DNA from 4 places in the Candidatus Nitrospira neomarina genome. Region 3 is predicted to be linked to each of the others. Evidence: riboswitches for the same ligand, from Rfam matches in the RefSeq annotation. Region 3 holds a riboswitch; each other region holds the start of a gene.

Region 1 (4,420 bases), 740 kb from region 3:
TCCGGGGTTCCAGTCCACCATGAATCAGGCTTCAATGCACGCCAACGAGTTTGTTGCGCCCACAATTCATCCGTCCGTGTCCGACTCAACCGATTGGCCATTGCTGCGGTCACATCAAATTGTTGCCGAATGCCTTCATGAATGAGTTCTTGCGCCATACGAGGCATGACATTCGGCGGATCAATGAGATCGAGAACATCCCGTGCGGTCAAATTCAGGGCTAATTGCTCCACTTTCACATAATCTTCCTGCTTGGCTAATGCTCCTAAATAACCATCAATTGCCTCATAGACATAGGCCAAATAAACGTATGCTTCAACCGAGGGATTGCGGTCAATATTTTCCTGGCAAGCCTCTACTGCTCGACGGTAATCTCCGGCCATCAAAAACACTTTAGCGTGTGCAAGAGATTGCATAGGCAAGACAGGCGTCTGATCTGACTGAGCCCAACCATTGGAAAGCGGTAACGTACCAAGAAGAATTACTCCCACCCCGAGACACATCATCATTTCCCTTCCTCTTTCGCTCAACGACGAAATAGTCATGTTCTCCTCCATCACTAAAATCGCGCAACAAACATCATTCTCGATAGATTCTCTGTTCGTTCTGAAAATTTACGATGATTCACTAGACCCATTTTCAAGATTGTCAGATTTTTAATCAGTACGAGAATCTCGAAATCCCTCTGTTTCCAATCACTATTGCATGATATACGGCTGACCTAATCTTTGATGTCCCGAAACCACGACACAATGCTGGATAAAGGCCCCTTGTTATTTAGAAAAACACAAAAAGTCTACCACCAGACTCATCCCTACAACTCAAGACTCCCATAAACGCCTTCCATTGAACAATCTAAAACGTCAATGGCATGCACTTTGCGAAAGACCGTGTCCAAAAAGCATTTAATTAAACCTGGCTTCTCAATATCTAAACAAAAAATAATGAGGGAAAAATTCTAAACCCATTAAGCATTAAAGGAATAAAATGAAACGAAACCAAACACTGTTATCTTGTGTCCTCATCATTGGTATAGAAACCTTCTCCATATGCTTACTCCCCGTTTCACCAACTCCTGCAAATTCGGCCGATATCGCATTAGTTCTTTCGTCTTCTTCGCCTGTATCACCATTGCCTCCGGAAATGGTCCATTGGCCGGAATCTAGCCACAGCGACGACACCTTAGCGGCCCTCACCATCTATCTGGAAGCCGGCGGTGAAAGTTTTGCTGGAAAGTTAGCTGTCGCGGCCGTCATTCGGAACCGAATGGCTCTCAAATACCATAGCGATGGCACGGTCAAGGGCACGGTTCTTCGGGCCAAACAGTTTGAACCATGGATGGGACGAAATCCAGAAGAAATGGAATTTGATCAAACCAATCGAAACATGAAAGATAGTTTATTAGCCTGGAAGGTTGTACAAGACGGGCGAAAGATGGTGAATGGGGCTGTACTGTTTTATAATCCCCAACTGGTCAAAACTCCCCGGTGGGCTCAGATCAACCGTAAAGTGGCAAAAATTGGCGGACACGAATTTTTTAATAAGCACACCATTTAATCTAGTTTAATTAGTCACGGACCACGGGTGTTTTTCGCAAATTCCTGGGTCGGGGCGCACTGGGTCCCCCATCCTCTATACGTTTCAACTCTATGCGTAGATGTCGAATGGCACCGGAATGCACCCGGCAGACCCCAGATTCGGTCAGACCCATTTGCCGACCAATTTCTTTCATCGTCAATCCCGCATGATAATACGATTGAAGCACCTCTTGCTGGCGTGCCGATAATGTCTGGAGCGCCGCTGACAGGGCCGCTTTCATTTCTGCATCCGCACAGGCCACAAAAGGGTCCAGATGGTTAACGTCCGGCAAAACATCACGAAGGGTGCATTCATCTTCCCCCTGCCCAACCGGCTCATCCAGACTAATTAACCGGGGATCACACCCGCCCACTCCTTCTATCTCCTCAATGGGGACGCCCAACAGTGTGGCCAATTCCTGTGTGGTCGGTGGCACCCCATTTTTCTGAAGATGCTCTTCAACTATTTGTCGCACTTGATCTCGACGAAATCGAACAGACCGAGGAACCCAATCCATAGACCGAATTTCATCTAACATCATGCCACGAATACGATATTCGGCAAATGTGCGAAATTTAATATCACGTGTCGGATCATAGCGCTTCAACGCCGACAACAGCCCCATAGCCCCTGCGCTGGTCAAATCCTCGACATCCAGGGAAAAGGGATTTCTGAATGCCATAATTCCGGCCATCCGACGAATGATCGGGAGAAACTCTAATAAAATCCGGGTAACATATTCCTGATCGAGCTGGCCCTGTGCCTCCGTATGTTCTACTTTTTTCGGACTAACCGAACAGAGGTGAGATGTGTCGGGTTCTTTGATACCAACTGTTGTCTCCGTGGAATGTTGTGCGTCTTCGTCCATATTTTGGCCTTTCCAGGGTGACCAAAAAAAAGCGCCCCTTCCAGGAAAGGGGCGCATGAACGAACGCATGGATCTACCAACACAGTTCGGTAACCAGACGAACCCTGCAACGACAACGTTCTCAGGGTTTCTTGGCTTTGCGCCCTACCCTCACGGATAGTTTGCCCTTGTCACCTGTTGAATTCGTTAGTCGATAATTACAACCTCATGTAAGTGATGGTTTTTTGAAATTTTCCGATTAACTGTCTGTCTTGGATCTTCGGATTCTCCCCTACTCTTCGACCTCTATCTCTTTGGAAATGTTATCGGATCCGAGTCAAGGGGAATTAAGAAAATCCCTTGCGTGTTTATGAAAAAACTACGCAAATTCATATATTGCACAGTATCAAAAACCAATACGAATGGTGATCAGGAACAGATGGTCAAAATCTCATTCACACAATCCCTCCAGTGCCCTTCATGACAATCGCGGATCCTTCATTTCAGCCTCAAAAACAGATTTATTCCTATGATCAAAAACATGACTGTGGCAATCCAACCGCCAATGATCGGTAATACCGCTCCATTTCGTCCTAAGACAATGCCTACTGAATGCGCCGCCCAGAAAAAAAATCCAATTGCCAGAGTTTGCCCAAGCCCTTTAGCTATTCCAACCTCACGCACACCACTTCCGCGCAGACTCACCGAGATCCCTAACAGTATCATCACCAGAGGAACCAGAGAGTACGCAATTCGAGACCAATAATCAGTTAAAAAACGATGAGGACTATGGCCATCTTCTATTAACCTTTGAATATAGTCATGCAATTGATACAAGGACATATGCTCTGGAGACTGAGCCAGCCAATTCTGAAAATCATCAGGCGTGAGAGAGAGAGGCAACGTCTGCCGTGGGATAACATTCACTTGCAGGCGTTCTTTAGCCTGAAATGTTCGCTCAATCGCATGCTCCATTATCCATTCTTCATCGACAAACGTTGCCCATTCTCCTTTAAGAATCCTTTTGAGACTGAAGCGATCATCGAGGGTGTATTGGTGGATACCATTCAAACGAAACCCATCTTCTGTCACGGAATCAATTCGCATAAGGTGATTGCGTCCCACCCGAAGCCATAAACGTTCCGGAGTTAGTAAGAGGGGCTCTGGTTTATTTTGGATTAAAACCGATTGAACAAATTCAGCTTTAATATTGGCCAAAGGAATCAACACGGACGTCAAACTCAGACCCACCACACTCACAAACCCGCCAAAGACAAAAAAAGGAATGGCAATTTGATAAAAACTTAATCCACAACTTCGCATCGCCGTGATTTCACGAGTCCGATTAAGCCCACAAATTGTCAAAATTGATGCCATTAGAGCCGCTAGCGGGGCTAAGAGAAAAGCAATTTCGGGAATTCGATAGACAAAAAAGCTTAAAATAACGCTTAGGTCTGCATCATATTTCAAAAATTTTCTCAATTTTTCAAAAAAATCCACGACCAGATAAATCGTCAGCACGGTTACAAGACACATTAAGAAGACGCGACTAAATTTCCCAAATACATACCAAGAAATTTTTTTCATGATCTAACTTGCTTGAGAGAATGCTGGGTCATTGTTTTCCAGCTTGAAATAGAAGGAACCCTGTGAAGAAGGCCAGGATAATGTTGGGCATCCACGCACCGAAAAACGGAGAAATCACCAAAGTCGTCACGAGAAACTCTCCCAATACATTTAATAAATAAAATCCGATAACCACGAGAACCCCAATCGCAAACCCTCCAGCTTTCCCGGACCGCTTCGACACAATCCCCACCGGGACGCCCAATAACCCCAGCACAAAGGTGGCGACCGGAAAGGCGGTGTCTTTATGAAACTCTACTAATCGACGAAGGGCTCCTGCGTCCGTTCCACCTGATTCCTCCAATTGCTGAGTGAGGTTGTGGTAGGTTTTCCGTTTTGTCTTATCTTTCACGGAGGAAAAAGGCGAAG
Region 2 (4,420 bases), 2.3 Mb from region 3:
CCCAGCATCATTATTCCATTGTTTTTTTGTATCCCACAAATTGATCAGATTGGGAAACGCCGATGAGACTTCTCCACCCGTAAAGGTGAATTGTGTCTGCCCTGGAGTCATCCCGGGACTTTGATAGCTCCCGTCTTGTAGTCCATCGATAGTATTACGGAGTTTACTCGCATTGGCCGGATGCTGATCAAAGACATGCCATCCCGCACAGCCATTCACCCCGGTAGGAGAAAATTGGATACCCGAATTGCAGGAGGCCACGCCATTAAACCAGTTACTGGAAATGGCAAAGGGCACATCACCTACTCCTGGTGGGGTCGGACCACCCGAGGTCCCCAATGCGGCAATCGAGCTGGTCGCGAGGCTCATGGTATTGACACCCAACATACCCCCAAAAAATGTCGTAATCGGTCCATTCGCCGCACCATCCCGCCGTGTGGTCGCACGAATGGCATTGGGGCGCGTCACGGTTGGGGTAAACGTCTTTCCATCGAAATCCCACGTGCCATATTCGATATCTCCTTGCGAAAGAGATAAATTACTGACCTCTGAAGCACTATTGGCAAAGGCTGCGGCGGTCGCCTGCGAATTTATTTGTGATTGTTCATTGCTTGTCAGATTTCGATTCAAATCCTGCTGCTGAGCAATAGGCAGGGCCAAGTAAGTGACACCCAATTGCCGTGCAGCGGCCAGCGCAGCGGCATCCGAAGCATTGTGCAACTCATTTTGGGTAAGAAGGGCATGCCCGACATCAATTGCCACACCTGCCATGATGGCCATGGTCACTCCCATAAACACGCCGTTGATGGCCGCGATACCACGTTCATTCAAGAGCCCAGAGACGCCAGATGTTCGGTGTTTGTTCCACATTATTTTTGATTCCCCCTCTCCCTTGCCGATCTCTCCGGGAAAATTTTCCTGTCTTATTCCATCATCATGGTGACAGAGGCTTGTAAGTTGGGTGTAGAAATCGCGGGAATGAGTTTATCGATGACAAAGTAGTTCCAGGGTATAGTGGCGACCACATTTAACGGCTGCCCCTGTGCACCTCCGACCCCATTGACTGCCACCGAGAGCCCTGATGAATCCACCCCTCCCGCGGTAAGAGAGGCCGTGACAGCTGCTTCAATTTCTGCCTGCCCATTGCCTGCCGCAAATAACGTCCCCTGGCGCGCTCCCACACGGGTCGCATTCACCAGAACTTCCTTAAACCACAACATACGGCCAAAATCGATCGCTCCAAATACGAGGGAGGCAAGAATCGGTAAGATGAGAGCAAACTCTACTGCCGTCGAGCCCCGCTCGGATTGTCTCAGCTTTTGTAATAGTTTTTTGTGGTATACATTCATCATTCTTTGTCCCACTCTGCTAAATGTTTTGGAAGTGGCTATCAGGCCGTGTCCACCTACCACGGACAGGCACGTTAAAATGGAACTAGCCCCCGCCAGACATTTCTGATAGATCCCGTATCGTGTCCCTCAAATACCATTCCATCTCCCTCTGTTCCCTGAGCTTCTCGAAGGGAGAATGATTTCAGGTGGTACATATTTCGAATGGTTCTTCGACAGACTGAGCATGAATGAATAATAAAAAGGAGCTAGGGAAAAACGACACTAACTTCCCAGAGCCTCTGCGATGATCCCCATGGCCCCTTCATACATATTTACGACTGCCGTTCCCATGGCGGCTTGAGCTGTCAACACCGTCGCGCCGATGAGCGCAGCCAGGAGACCATATTCAATCGCCGTGGCGCCGTCTTCATCAACGAGAAGGTTTTTTATCAAGTGATGACAGTGATTCAGGAGAATCGTCTGCATGATGATGTCCTCCCCTATCCCTTATCTGAATTTTCCCATCTCTTCATTCATCAATCCTGTACTCGCCCTCAGAAGTAGGCTTCGGCCGAAGTGCCGTTCCAGTGACCTGCCACCAGAACGGCACTTCCAGGCACCTGCAGAAACAAGCTCTCTTTTAGCTCGGAGCAACAGACGAAGCAATGTTGTTGAACGTTCCGCTGAGGGCAGTCCCAACAGCAGTCACGGCAGTCACTATCACCGCGGCGATCAAAGCAGCCAACAAACCATACTCAATAGCTGTGGCTCCCTCTTCATCATTTACGAAACGCATCACTTGGTTAACCATAGCGCATCTCCTTAACGGGCGAAGGTAAATACGTGCGTTACGCCAGACTGCCCGGAAAATTCTGACGCAGACGTTGCCCCTTGGCTCTCCGTGCCTTCGGCAACCCGGCTATCAGGGACCAACCCTGATCCGTGGTTTTGCGCCCACGCCTTACGACGTGTTCGCCGTTCTCGGGAAGGGGCACCCGACCGAATCCATGCTTCATAGTTATGCATAAATGTTCGTGGACCCAAGAAAGTTTTCCACCTCGCATTCTGTGGCTCCTCGTTTTCATGTTTCATTATCGACTTACCCAGGAAAAACTTGCCGATGTTTTTTGTTGAATATGTTTCATATTAGGTAAGGGTAGGATGGATTGCTTCCCTTTGTTAACCAAGGAAATCGAAAATGTTCAGACCGGCTTAAATTTTTGGACTGCACCTGAGGAAACGTAAGGGATGAGGAGTGAGACAAAAGGAAAGAGGAGAAATACGCCGTGAAACCTCAGAAGGAATGTGAAGAGCGGCCGCTGACTTACTCTTTGACCAAGGGGATGAATGCGGATTTTTCACAAAGGAATCTTCGACACATTATCAAGATAATGAGGGATATTCCGAAAAAGCCTTTGTCTGAAGGCTTAAAAGCGAATTGCAAAATTGCCAAGCCCAATACATCATAGCCAATCCCGATGCCATTCCTGACTTCACCTGTAACTGTGCCCACCCAACTAGACCATGAGGTAGACTAGTTGAAAAAAATTTGCGGGTTACCGCCTGCCCTCCATACCTACTGTCTTAAGCTCAAAAATCGGACCAACACATACACGGATGAAGACAATCAATTGAGGTTCAGGTGCAAACAAGTGGCGGGACTTTTGTTCATGATGAGGATTTCGAGGTCGTTGAGGACAAGTTCGTTGAACCGTGCACGACAGTATAGACACTATTTAACGGCGCGATCAGAACCTGCTCGCAACTACAGTGGCACAATTCCAATGCGAGGATATGCATAATGAGAGTGGGAAATTTTACACTGGCAAAGCCTTTCCTATGGCCGGTCGAACGTTTATTACGCAATACCATTTTCGTGCTGGCGGTCTTCGATCTGGCCATGATCCTTGTTCGCAATATTGGCTTCGATTGGTTTTCGTATACCCTTTTTTTTGCCGTGGGAATTTTCATGATTACCGTGGGGCTGTTCTACCGTTCAAGCGGACGGAGTGAGCGTATTTCTATGACGCTGATGGCCACAGGGTTGCTTCTTCTGTTTACAATTGTGTTATCAGTTTTCGGCTATTTGCTGCTCCCCCTTTGGCGAGAGCCTATTGATCCGGTTCTGGTCCGGATCGATGCTTGGTTCGGGTATTCATGGCCTGACATTGTCCAATTTGCCGGTCGCCATCCATTTTTTAATGAATTGACGCGTTATGCCTATTTATCTTCTATACCGCAAATGGCATTACTTTTTCTTATTTTAGGATTTGGAGGCAAGCAAAAAGAACTCCATGTCTTCATCCTTTCAATAACCGCCTCAGGTCTGGCGACGCTTGGATTTTGGGCGCTGTTTCCGGCATTTGGCACAAGCGTGCTCTATGACATTTCTGGCACAATTGAGCAGGCGGCAAGACCGCTTGTTGGCTCGTCCTATGGTGCCGAATTATTGCGTCTAGGGGCTGAAGGGCCTAAATTCATTTCTCCAAGGGATATGGAAGGCCTGGTGGCCTTTCCCTCGTATCACACGATCATGGCCGTTTTGGCTATGTATTCAGCACGCACCACTCGCTGGTGGTTCCCCTTACTAGTCGTCATCAATCTGTTCGTGCTCCCAGGAGTGCTTATCCATGGAGGGCATCACCTGATCGACGTATTCGGTGGTTTATTGACTGCCGGCTGCATCATTTACGTGGCAAGGCAGGTTGTGACTGGAAAGGAAATCCAGGCTGACGGAGTATTTGTCGACCCCGAACAAGAAGTAACGTTCGTTAAAAGTTCCACAGACATGCCGGGATTACACCCGTGAGCCTTAATCCGATGATCCCGGCGGTAACGAGTTGCCTCGTTTCGATAAGCGTGGAATTCGAATTTTTATTGGCTGCCGGTTCAGTACGCCAGTGTTCAGGACGCCGTGACCCATCACCTTCTGAAAGGGGGTAAATCTTAATCTCAACCTTTTATGCAACTTCTACCACCGCACCGATTCTCCCATTTATCTCTCCTGTCTTTCCGCCGCACTTGCACCGGAATCCACCCTGGAAGACATATTGTCGGGTACCACCTTGCTAATTTGACGGATCTTTCAA
Region 3 (4,420 bases):
CCGCACCGCTCGTGCTATGGTGCCAGACGACATCTGCTTTGCCGTCTCCGTTTAGATCCCCCACTCCCTTCAGGTCCCATTCCGTAGGCAACTGGCCAAGAAATCCCGAGTCGGCAACGCTTGTGCCATTGAGCAGCCACCCAGCCACGTGCCCGGTTTTCGTATTCCGCCAAACCAGGTCGGCCTTGCCGTCCCCATTCAGATCGTGATTTTGGGGTGAGGGTGGAGTGCTGGTATTGCTCACCGTGACCGTGACGGCTGTGGCGGTTTTCGTATTGCCCGCGGCATCGCGGGCAATGGCCGTGAGAGTGTACGAGCCATTCGGGACGGTGGTGGTATTCCAGCTGGTGCTGTAGGGATTGGTCGTATCTTCGGTCCCGAGGTTGGCGCCCTGGAGGCGGAATTGCACGCCCGCGACGCCGACATTGTCGCTGGCGCTGGCACTGACTGTCACCGTGCCGGAGACGGTGCCCGCGCTTGGGGCCGTCAGCGTGACCGTCGGGGCGGTCGTATCTGCCGGCGTATTGCTCACCGTGACCGTGACGGCTGCGGCGGTTTTCGAATTGCCCGCGGCATCGCGGGCAATGGCCGTGAGAGTGTACGAGCCATTCGGGACGGTGGTGGTATTCCAGCTGGTGCTGTAGGGATTGGTCGTATCTTCGGTCCCGAGGTTGGCGCCCTGGAGGCGGAATTGCACGCCCGCGACGCCGACATTGTCGCTGGCGCTGGCACTGACTGTCACCGTGCCGGAGACGGTGCCCGCGCTTGGGGCCGTCAGCGTGACCGTCGGGGCGGTCGTATCTGCCGGCGTATTGCTCACCGTGACCGTGACGGCTGCGGCGGTTTTCGAATTGCCCGCGGCATCGCGGGCAATGGCCGTGAGAGTGTACGAGCCATTCGGGACGGTGGTGGTATTCCAGCTGGTGCTGTAGGGACTGGTCGTATCTTCGGTCCCGAGGTTGGCGCCCTGGAGGCGGAATTGTACGCCCGCGACGCCGACATTGTCGCTGGCGCTGGCGCTGACCGTCACCGTGCCGGAGACGGTGCCCCCACTGGGAGCCGTCACCGTGACCGTCGGGGGCGTGGTGTCCGCTATGGAGCCACCCTCTGATTTGACGAGAACGGAATACATGCTGTAGGCACTACCGGCATTGCCCCCGAGGGTAATGGTGCCAGCGGGGAAGGACCGCACAAACAGGCGGTGGGTAGTATCCGAGGTCACCAGATTCGCGCCGGTATCCGTAAAGGTGCTCAACCACGATGGTTTTTGGATGAGACGCACGTCATGGGCGACAGACACCGACACAGGTTGATTGACCGTAAAGCTCAGAAAGGAGGCATTGGTCGCCCCTTTGTCCGCATTGGCGGTTTGGATATACGCGGCTCCCTGCACGTTAGTGGGAACCGTCGTAAAGGTATAATTGCGGTCAATATAGACGGTGCCCCCAGCTTGGAGGCTTGTTCCAACCACGTATGGTTGTTCACTGGCGACGGTCAGATTGGAAATAGTGAGTCCTGAGGAGGGTGGTGGCGTGCTGGTATTGCTCACCGTGACCGTGACGGGTGCGGCGGTTTTCGTATTGCCCGCGGCATCGCGGGCGATCGCGGTGAGGGTGTAGGCGCCATTCGGCACGGTGGTGGTATTCCAGCTGGTGCTGTAGGGATTGGTCGTATCTTCGGCGCCGAGGTTGGCGCCCTGGAGCCGGAATTGGACGCCGGTGACGCCGACATTGTCGCTGGCGCTGGCGCTGACCGTCACCGTGCCGGAGACGGTGCCCCCACTGGGAGCCGTCAGCGTGACCGTCGGGGCGGTCGAATCTGCGGGCGGTGTACTTGTGGGTATAGTAATTGTTGCTTCTGTCGAGGGAGTGCTTTCATTTCCTGCTGTATCAAAGGCGGTCGCAATAAATCCATAGGTTGTGCCTCCACTGAGCCCGGAAACGATGGTTGAGGGGGAGGATGGATTATTGGGAAATCCTGAAAATACGGGTTGTCCAAAATTTTGAGAAGATAACGTCCGTTTGTAAATTTTATATCCTGCTAAATCCGATTCGGTATTTGCATTCCAGGTTAGTTGGATAGAGGAGGCCGAATACGCGGGGCTAACGAACAACCCGAAGAGGAGAAGCGCAAGGTGTGCCGTATGCGCGATTACGAAACCCAAGGTGGTGGTTGGTCGGATCATACTCTTCTCCTTGTCGTATTCGGATCGAAGTCCGCATTTTCTCCTCCCCCTATGGATTAGGTCTTCCTTCGGTAGCCGGACGATCAGGCGATACTACCTGACTCCTGGCATTGCGGCCCTACTTCACAGTAGGTGTGCCCTTTCGGGAAGAGGATTGTTTGAACTAATGGGTGGTCAAAGTCTGTATCCCTTCATTTTTGATTTTTTCGCACCTCTAAACGGTCTGGCGAACATTTCGGAGAAGTAAGGAAAAACTTTAGAGAGAATTAGGATGACGAGGCGATTGGTCAGAAATTTTAGAAGAGCAAACACGAGAAATTATAAAAACCGAACAAAAAGGCCATCGAAATAATGAAATACTTGAACGCATTTTTTTTGGAAATTCCATCCGTTCATTCTAAAAAAATATATATCATTAGGGTTCTCTGCGAATTGAAAATCGATTGAAACTTTCAATTCGGTCAAAATGTGATCATTTCAATGCTTTCTCTACCATTGGGAAGATGTAGGAGATGAAGGGACGTGAAGTGTAAATAAGAAACTTGGAGCGGCTGGTTCTTTGGCATTTTGAGGAATGCCCGCCTGCTGTGGAATATGTGACTTCGAGCAATCCAATGGGTGAAGGTTTCCCCTTACACCTTATGAAGGGGAATGCTAATGGTTGCAGTTAGCGATGAAGCAAGGAAAACGACTAATGGTTCCATGAAGTGGTTTCAGGCTGTTAACTATGCGGATTGATTGGTTGGCAACAATTCTGTGGGCTGATCCGAATACCCCTACAAACATTTTGGGAATCAAGGTAACCATTTTCGGGGTCGTGGGAAGGGGGAAGAAGATCTCTCCCTATTCACGGGAAAGCCTATCCTCGGTAGGGGATTTCTGCCGACAGCAAGCAGGAATAACCTGTTTGACGGGAGATGGGCTCCTGATTATTCATGCCATAGCTGCTGTGAGGAAAAGAGATTTCTTCTAATGCTTGAAAACACCCCTTGCCACAACAAGGGTAGGATGATGAAGTCAAAATTTATGGGGAAGGCGATATTGGGGAGAAAATTTCCCCTAGAGAGGGGTTTATTCCTGGTGGAGAACCGGATAGGAAGCATGTTGTTGGTGAAGGAGATTGACGTGAGGTTTAGTCCGTTCGACAGTTTTCTTTCCATTGCCAGTGGTTGGAGTCGATGATTTATCCCCTTTCCCCTTTTTAGTACTTATTCTGAGGAGTCCATTCGCTGGGATAGTCCACAAGCCCAATCCAGATAAGCGTTTTTGTGTTTTTCTACAATCCTGTTTTACTGAATTTTCCAGTCTGTGGAAGCGGCACCCGGAAAGCCGGTCGAGGTGATGGTCACCCCGTTCATTAGCCATACCGCCACTGCGCCATTGGTGTTGTTGCGCCAGATGACGTCAGCCTTGCCATCCCCATTCACATCGTGAGCTCCTGCTATCTGCCATGCAACCGACACCGCCCCCGGGAAGGCGGAAAGGGCAATCCTCGTCCCATTCATGACCCATATGGCGGTGTTGCCGTCAGTGTGGTTGCGCCAGACCAGATCGGCTTGGCCATCGCCATTGACATCTCCGACGGCCTGAATGGTCCAAGTCGTCGGGGCGCTCCCGGGGAAGCCGGTGGAGGTGATGGTTAGGCCGTTCATTAGCCATACGGCCACCGTGCTGCTGGTGCTATGACGCCAAAGGACATCCGCTTTGCCATCCCCATTCACATCGCCTACTCCCGCGATCTGCCACTCTAAGGGGACACCTGCAGGGAATCCCGTTGCAACAATCGTCGTCCCATTCATGAGCCAAATTGCGGTGTGGCCATCAAGGGTGTTGCGCCAGACGAGGTCGGCTTTGCCATCGCCGTTGATATCCCCAACACCCTGAATGGCCCAAGCCGTCGACGCGCTGCCGGGAAAGCCCGTGGAGGTGATGGTTAGGCCGTTCATTAGCCATACGGCCACCGCACCGCTGGTGTTATGTCGCAAGATGATGTCGGCTTTGTCGTCCCCATTCAGATCGTCCACTCCACTTAAGGCCCATTCAGTGGACAACTGCCCCAGAAAGGCCGAGGCTGTGACGCTTGGGCCATTGAGCAGCCACACTGCTATCTGGCCCGTTTTCGTGTTGTGCCAGACGAGGTCGGCCTTGTCGTCCCCATTCAGGTCCTGATTTTTTGGAAAATTTGGATTTGTGTTATTTGTTGGAAGGGCTATAGACACTTCCTTCGCGGGTGCA
Region 4 (4,420 bases), 1.5 Mb from region 3:
CAACCACGACGGTTTCGGAGTCAGCCGCACGTCATAGGCCACCGTGACGGACACCGGTTGATTCACCGTAAAGCGCAGGAAGGCCGCCGTTGTGGCCGCTTTATCATTATTGGCCGTTTGGATATAGGCCGCACCCTGCACACTCGTAGGGACCGTGGTAAATGTATAGGCGCGATCGCGGTACACCGTCCCCCCGGCGCGAAGGCCGGCGGCGGACACGCCATACGCTGCCCCATTGGCAACGATCAGGTTGGAAATAGTTAACGGGAACGAGGGTTGAACAATGACGGAATACATGCTGCCGCCCTTCCCACTGGCATTGCCCCCGAGCGTGATCGTCCCAGCCGGAAAGGGCCGAGCAAAGAGGTGAAGGGTCGTATCCGAGGTCACCAGATTCTTGCCCGTATCGGTAAAGCTGCTCAACCACGACGGTTTCGGAGTCAGCCGCACGTCGTAGGCGACCGTGACGGACACCGGTTGATTCACCGTAAAGCGCAGGAAGGCCGCCGTTGTGGCCGCTTTATCATTATTGGCCGTTTGGATATAGGCCGCACCCTGCACACTCGTGGGAACCGTGGTAAATGTATAGGCGCGATCGCGGTACACCGTCCCCCCGGCGCGAAGGCCGGCGGCGGACACGCCATACGCTGCGCCACTGGCAACGGTCAGGTTCGATATGGTCAATGAAGACGTAGTTGGATTGGCAACAGTGGTGGTACCAGGTGCTGAGGGTTGAACGATGACGGAATACATACTGCCACTCCCCCCGCCGGCATTGCCGCCGAGCGTGATCGTCCCGGCTGGAAAGGCTCGAGCATGGAGGTGGAGGGTCGTATCTGAGGTCACCAGATTCTTGCCCGTATCGGTAAAGCTGCTCAACCACGACGGTTTCGGAGTCAGCCGCACGTCATAGGCCACCGTGACGGACACCGGTTGATTTACCGTAAAGCGCAGGAAGGCCGCCGTTGTGGCCGCTTTATCATTATTGGCCGTTTGGATATAGGCCGCGCCCTGCACACTCGTAGGAACCGTGGTAAATGTATAGGCGCGATCGCGATACACCGTCCCTCCGGCGCGAAGGCCGGAGGCGGACACCCCATACGCTGCCCCACTAGCGACGGTCAGGTTGGTTATAGCTAATGGGCTTGTAGTTGGATTGTTTGTGGAAATAGGTGTTGGTGGCGTAATTGGATTGGCGACGGTTCCGGTAACCGGAGCTGAGCTTGTGGTATTGCCCGCCGCATCGCGGGCAATCGCGGTCAAGGTATATTGACCGGGAGCCACTCCAGTCGTGTTCCATATTTGCGAAAAGGGGAGTGTCGTATCTTCCACCCCCAGATTTTTCCCATTAAGTCGAAATTGTACACCCACCACTCCAATATTATCTGTGGCGATGGCGGATACAGTAACGGTGCCACTCAGGGACTTCCCATTTTGGATGCCAACCAGGGCGACCGTGGGAGGCGTGATATCGGGAATGGGGCCCTCCGCTGGTTGAACGATGACGGAATACATGCTGCCGTCCCCCCCGCTGGCGTTGCCCCCGAGCGTAATCGTCCCGGCCGGAAAGGCCCGAGCATAGAGGCGGAGAGTCGTATCCGAGGTCACCAGATTCTTGCCCGTATCGGTAAAGCTGCTCAACCACGACGGTTTCGGTGTCAGGCGCACGTCATAGGCCACCGTGACAGACACCGGTTGATTCACCGTAAAGCGCAGGAAGGCCGTCGTCGTGGCCGCTTTATCATTATTGGCCGTTTGGATATAGGCCGCGCCCTGCACACTCGTAGGGACCGTGGTAAATGTATAGGCGCGATCGCGATATACCCTTCCCCCGGCTTGGAGGCCGGCCGCGGACACCATATACGTTGCGCCACTGGCAACGGTCAGGTTCGATATGCTGAGTGAGGAGGACGGCGGCGGACTAGAAGTACCGGAAGAGGGGGAGGACGGGGCGATATATTTTTTCACCTCGGGAGAGGGAAGACTTTCATTGCCCGAGGCATCGAACGCGGTAACCGTAAAATAGTGCGTTTTGTCCGTGAGTAATTGGGTATATTGATAGGTCGTGATCTTCCCGACCGTCGTGGGAACCCCATAGACCCCGGGGTTGGTTCCTCGATAGATCCGATACCCCGCTAAATTGGCCTCTTGATTGGCAGTCCATTGGAGAGTGGCCGAATTACTGGTGGCGGCTTGTGCCCCCGGCGGGAGAAAAAGGAGGCAACTGCCAAGTAGACACCACGCTAGACACCTTTTGAGACGACTCCCCGCACGAACATCGGACATGGGATACCTCCTTCGCACACAAACAGAGGCCCCAGTCCCGCACGTTCCCTTTCTTCGGTAACCCGGCTATCAGAAATTCTGACCCGTGGCTTTGCGTCCCCACTTCACAATGGGTTTGCCTTTATCGGAAAGAGGCCACTCGTTTACGCTGTGTTATGCCATCTTCGTTCGAATGATCCAAACTCGCTCTTGAATGTGAGAAGACACGGACTTTCTTGACTTCACGGGCTTTATCGGTGGATCCCCAAAAGCCTTTAAGCATGACCCAGGCAGGGGAGGTTGGAGAATTCTTCTGGCACTTGCCGTCCAATCATGATCGTTCTTGCACGGCCCGTTTGACGGGTCTTCGTCCACATCCTCGAGACGTGCGCAAGGCGTGAAGGCTCGAACTTTGTTGGACGAGGCCCTCTGGTTTGGAACACGCAAAGATCCGTTGGCGAAGCATTCCTTCAACGAAAACCCAGACGGAACATACGAAGACGTTCACGCCAGCCACGTTCTACGCCTGAAGAACAAAAACCATGGTCAGTGGACGGAATGATTGTGTGGAGGAAGTGACCATAAGGGCTCACCCGCCGTCCAATCAGGCCTGGGGGAGACCAAGCCTTTCACATTTTGACATCCACGAGCAGGGCAATGGCCTTACGGATTTGCTCACGCGCACCAAGAAGGACGAGGACATCACCTGGCTCCAGAATGGTTTCGCGAGAAGGATTGGATTGCGTCACGCCACCCCGTGTAATCGCAATCACCGATGCGCCTGTCCGTCCATGGATATTCAGCTGGGTCAATGGCTTCCCCAAAGCGGGAGAGTCGTATTCCACCCGGCAGGTATCGACTTGCACATCAGCCAATGTTCCGCCACGCAGATGGTGAGCTAACTCAGGTAGCTCCCCTCTCCGGAGCAGGAGATACCCCTCACGACGAATTTGTTCAACTTTATCTTGAATCCTGTCCTTCGGCGTCTGATAGGTACGAAGAACTAAGGCAAAAATCTCAATTGATGTTTCGAATTCTTCCGGAACGACATCATTGGCTCCTAGTTCTTGGAGGTCCTGCAATTCCTTTAAGTATCGTGTTCGTACGACAATATGAAGAGAGGGGTTCAGTTGTCGTGCTTGTTGAACAATTCGGCGCGCGCCAAAAGGGTCCGAGGTAGCTACCACGAGAACTCGCGCCATTATGATTCCGGCTTGAGTCAACACTCTGGGATTTGTCCCATCCCCATAGAGCATGGTGCCTGGTCCTTTTTTATCAGCCTGCACGACATCAGGATTGACGTCCAGCACCACAAATGGAATCTCCATATCACCTAAAACCCTGGCAAGATTCCTGCCATTTAAGCCATAACCCACGATAATGACATGGTCTCTGGTTTTAATCCTGGTACTTTGCAACGCATTGACCTGACGTCGAGGGAACCAATGTTTCAGGCGGTCAAGGGCCTCGGTCCGTCTAGCCAGACGGGGAGCCCATTGAATCAAAAATGGCGTAATTGTCATGGACAACACCGATACTGCAAGAAATATATTATAGGCATGCGTATCCAATAATCCTTCTCCCTGACCCACCCGTGCAAGAATAAAAGCAAATTCTCCCACCTGCGCTAATGCCACCCCCGTTAATAATGCAGAAGAAACAGGAACTCCAGCAAGGAATACCGCTCCGGTTCCTGTAAGGAACTTGCCTAACACGACAAGCACCAACAATCCCATCACCAGCATGGGAAATTCCGCGATGACCGAGGGATTCATTAACATCCCCACTGAGACAAAAAATAAACTGTTAAAACTATCCCGAAAAGGAATGACTTCGGCCAGTGCCTGATGACTATATTCCGATTCAGAAATCACCAGCCCCGCGATAAATGCGCCAAGAGCCAATGACAACCCCGCAAGGGAAGTCAACCAAGCCGTTCCCAGCCCCAATACAATAATCGACAGGAGAAATAACTCTCGACTTCGAGTCCCCACAATAAGGTGAAGAACATGAGGGACAAGAACCCGAGCAGCCAACACGATCAACCCCACGACCATGACGGATTTCAGGAGTGTTTCGACAATGATACGTGGATCATCATGGGAACCGGGTCCCAATACCGGCGTCAGCAAAATCATCGCCACGACGGCTAAAT

What was found. A riboswitch is a leader RNA that binds a small molecule or an ion and turns the genes downstream of it on or off. The one in region 3 is predicted to bind cyclic di-GMP.
Region 1: it holds a riboswitch for cyclic di-GMP, as region 3 does, so the genes downstream of both, PQG83_RS06880 (sigma-70 family RNA polymerase sigma factor) here and PQG83_RS09920 (Ig-like domain-containing protein) in region 3, are expected to answer to the same signal.
Region 2: it holds a riboswitch for cyclic di-GMP, as region 3 does, so the genes downstream of both, PQG83_RS19645 (Flp family type IVb pilin) here and PQG83_RS09920 (Ig-like domain-containing protein) in region 3, are expected to answer to the same signal.
Region 4: it holds a riboswitch for cyclic di-GMP, as region 3 does, so the genes downstream of both, PQG83_RS16130 (Ig-like domain-containing protein) here and PQG83_RS09920 (Ig-like domain-containing protein) in region 3, are expected to answer to the same signal.

The regions. Positions count from the first base shown of each region.
Region 1 is NZ_CP116968.1:1,532,146-1,536,565, forward strand. Features, by position in the region: gene PQG83_RS06870 (tetratricopeptide repeat protein) at 1-545, opposite strand, end outside; gene PQG83_RS06875 (cell wall hydrolase) at 988-1,557, shown strand; gene PQG83_RS06880 (sigma-70 family RNA polymerase sigma factor) at 1,568-2,446, opposite strand; cyclic di-GMP riboswitch class I at 2,532-2,622, opposite strand; gene lptG (LPS export ABC transporter permease LptG) at 2,924-4,012, opposite strand; gene PQG83_RS06890 (LptF/LptG family permease) at 4,041-4,420, opposite strand, start outside.
Region 2 is NZ_CP116968.1:4,526,842-4,531,261, reverse strand. Features, by position in the region: gene PQG83_RS19660 (TadG family pilus assembly protein) at 1-870, opposite strand, end outside; gene PQG83_RS19655 (TadE/TadG family type IV pilus assembly protein) at 924-1,352, opposite strand; gene PQG83_RS19650 (Flp family type IVb pilin) at 1,614-1,817, opposite strand; gene PQG83_RS19645 (Flp family type IVb pilin) at 1,972-2,142, opposite strand; cyclic di-GMP riboswitch class I at 2,238-2,318, opposite strand; gene PQG83_RS19640 (phosphatase PAP2 family protein) at 3,133-4,140, shown strand.
Region 3 is NZ_CP116968.1:2,272,663-2,277,082, reverse strand. Features, by position in the region: gene PQG83_RS09920 (Ig-like domain-containing protein) at 1-2,185, opposite strand, end outside; cyclic di-GMP riboswitch class I at 2,253-2,334, opposite strand; gene PQG83_RS09915 (FG-GAP-like repeat-containing protein) at 3,475-4,420, opposite strand, start outside.
Region 4 is NZ_CP116968.1:3,738,363-3,742,782, reverse strand. Features, by position in the region: gene PQG83_RS16130 (Ig-like domain-containing protein) at 1-2,286, opposite strand, end outside; cyclic di-GMP riboswitch class I at 2,340-2,416, opposite strand; gene PQG83_RS16125 (monovalent cation:proton antiporter family protein) at 2,895-4,420, opposite strand, start outside.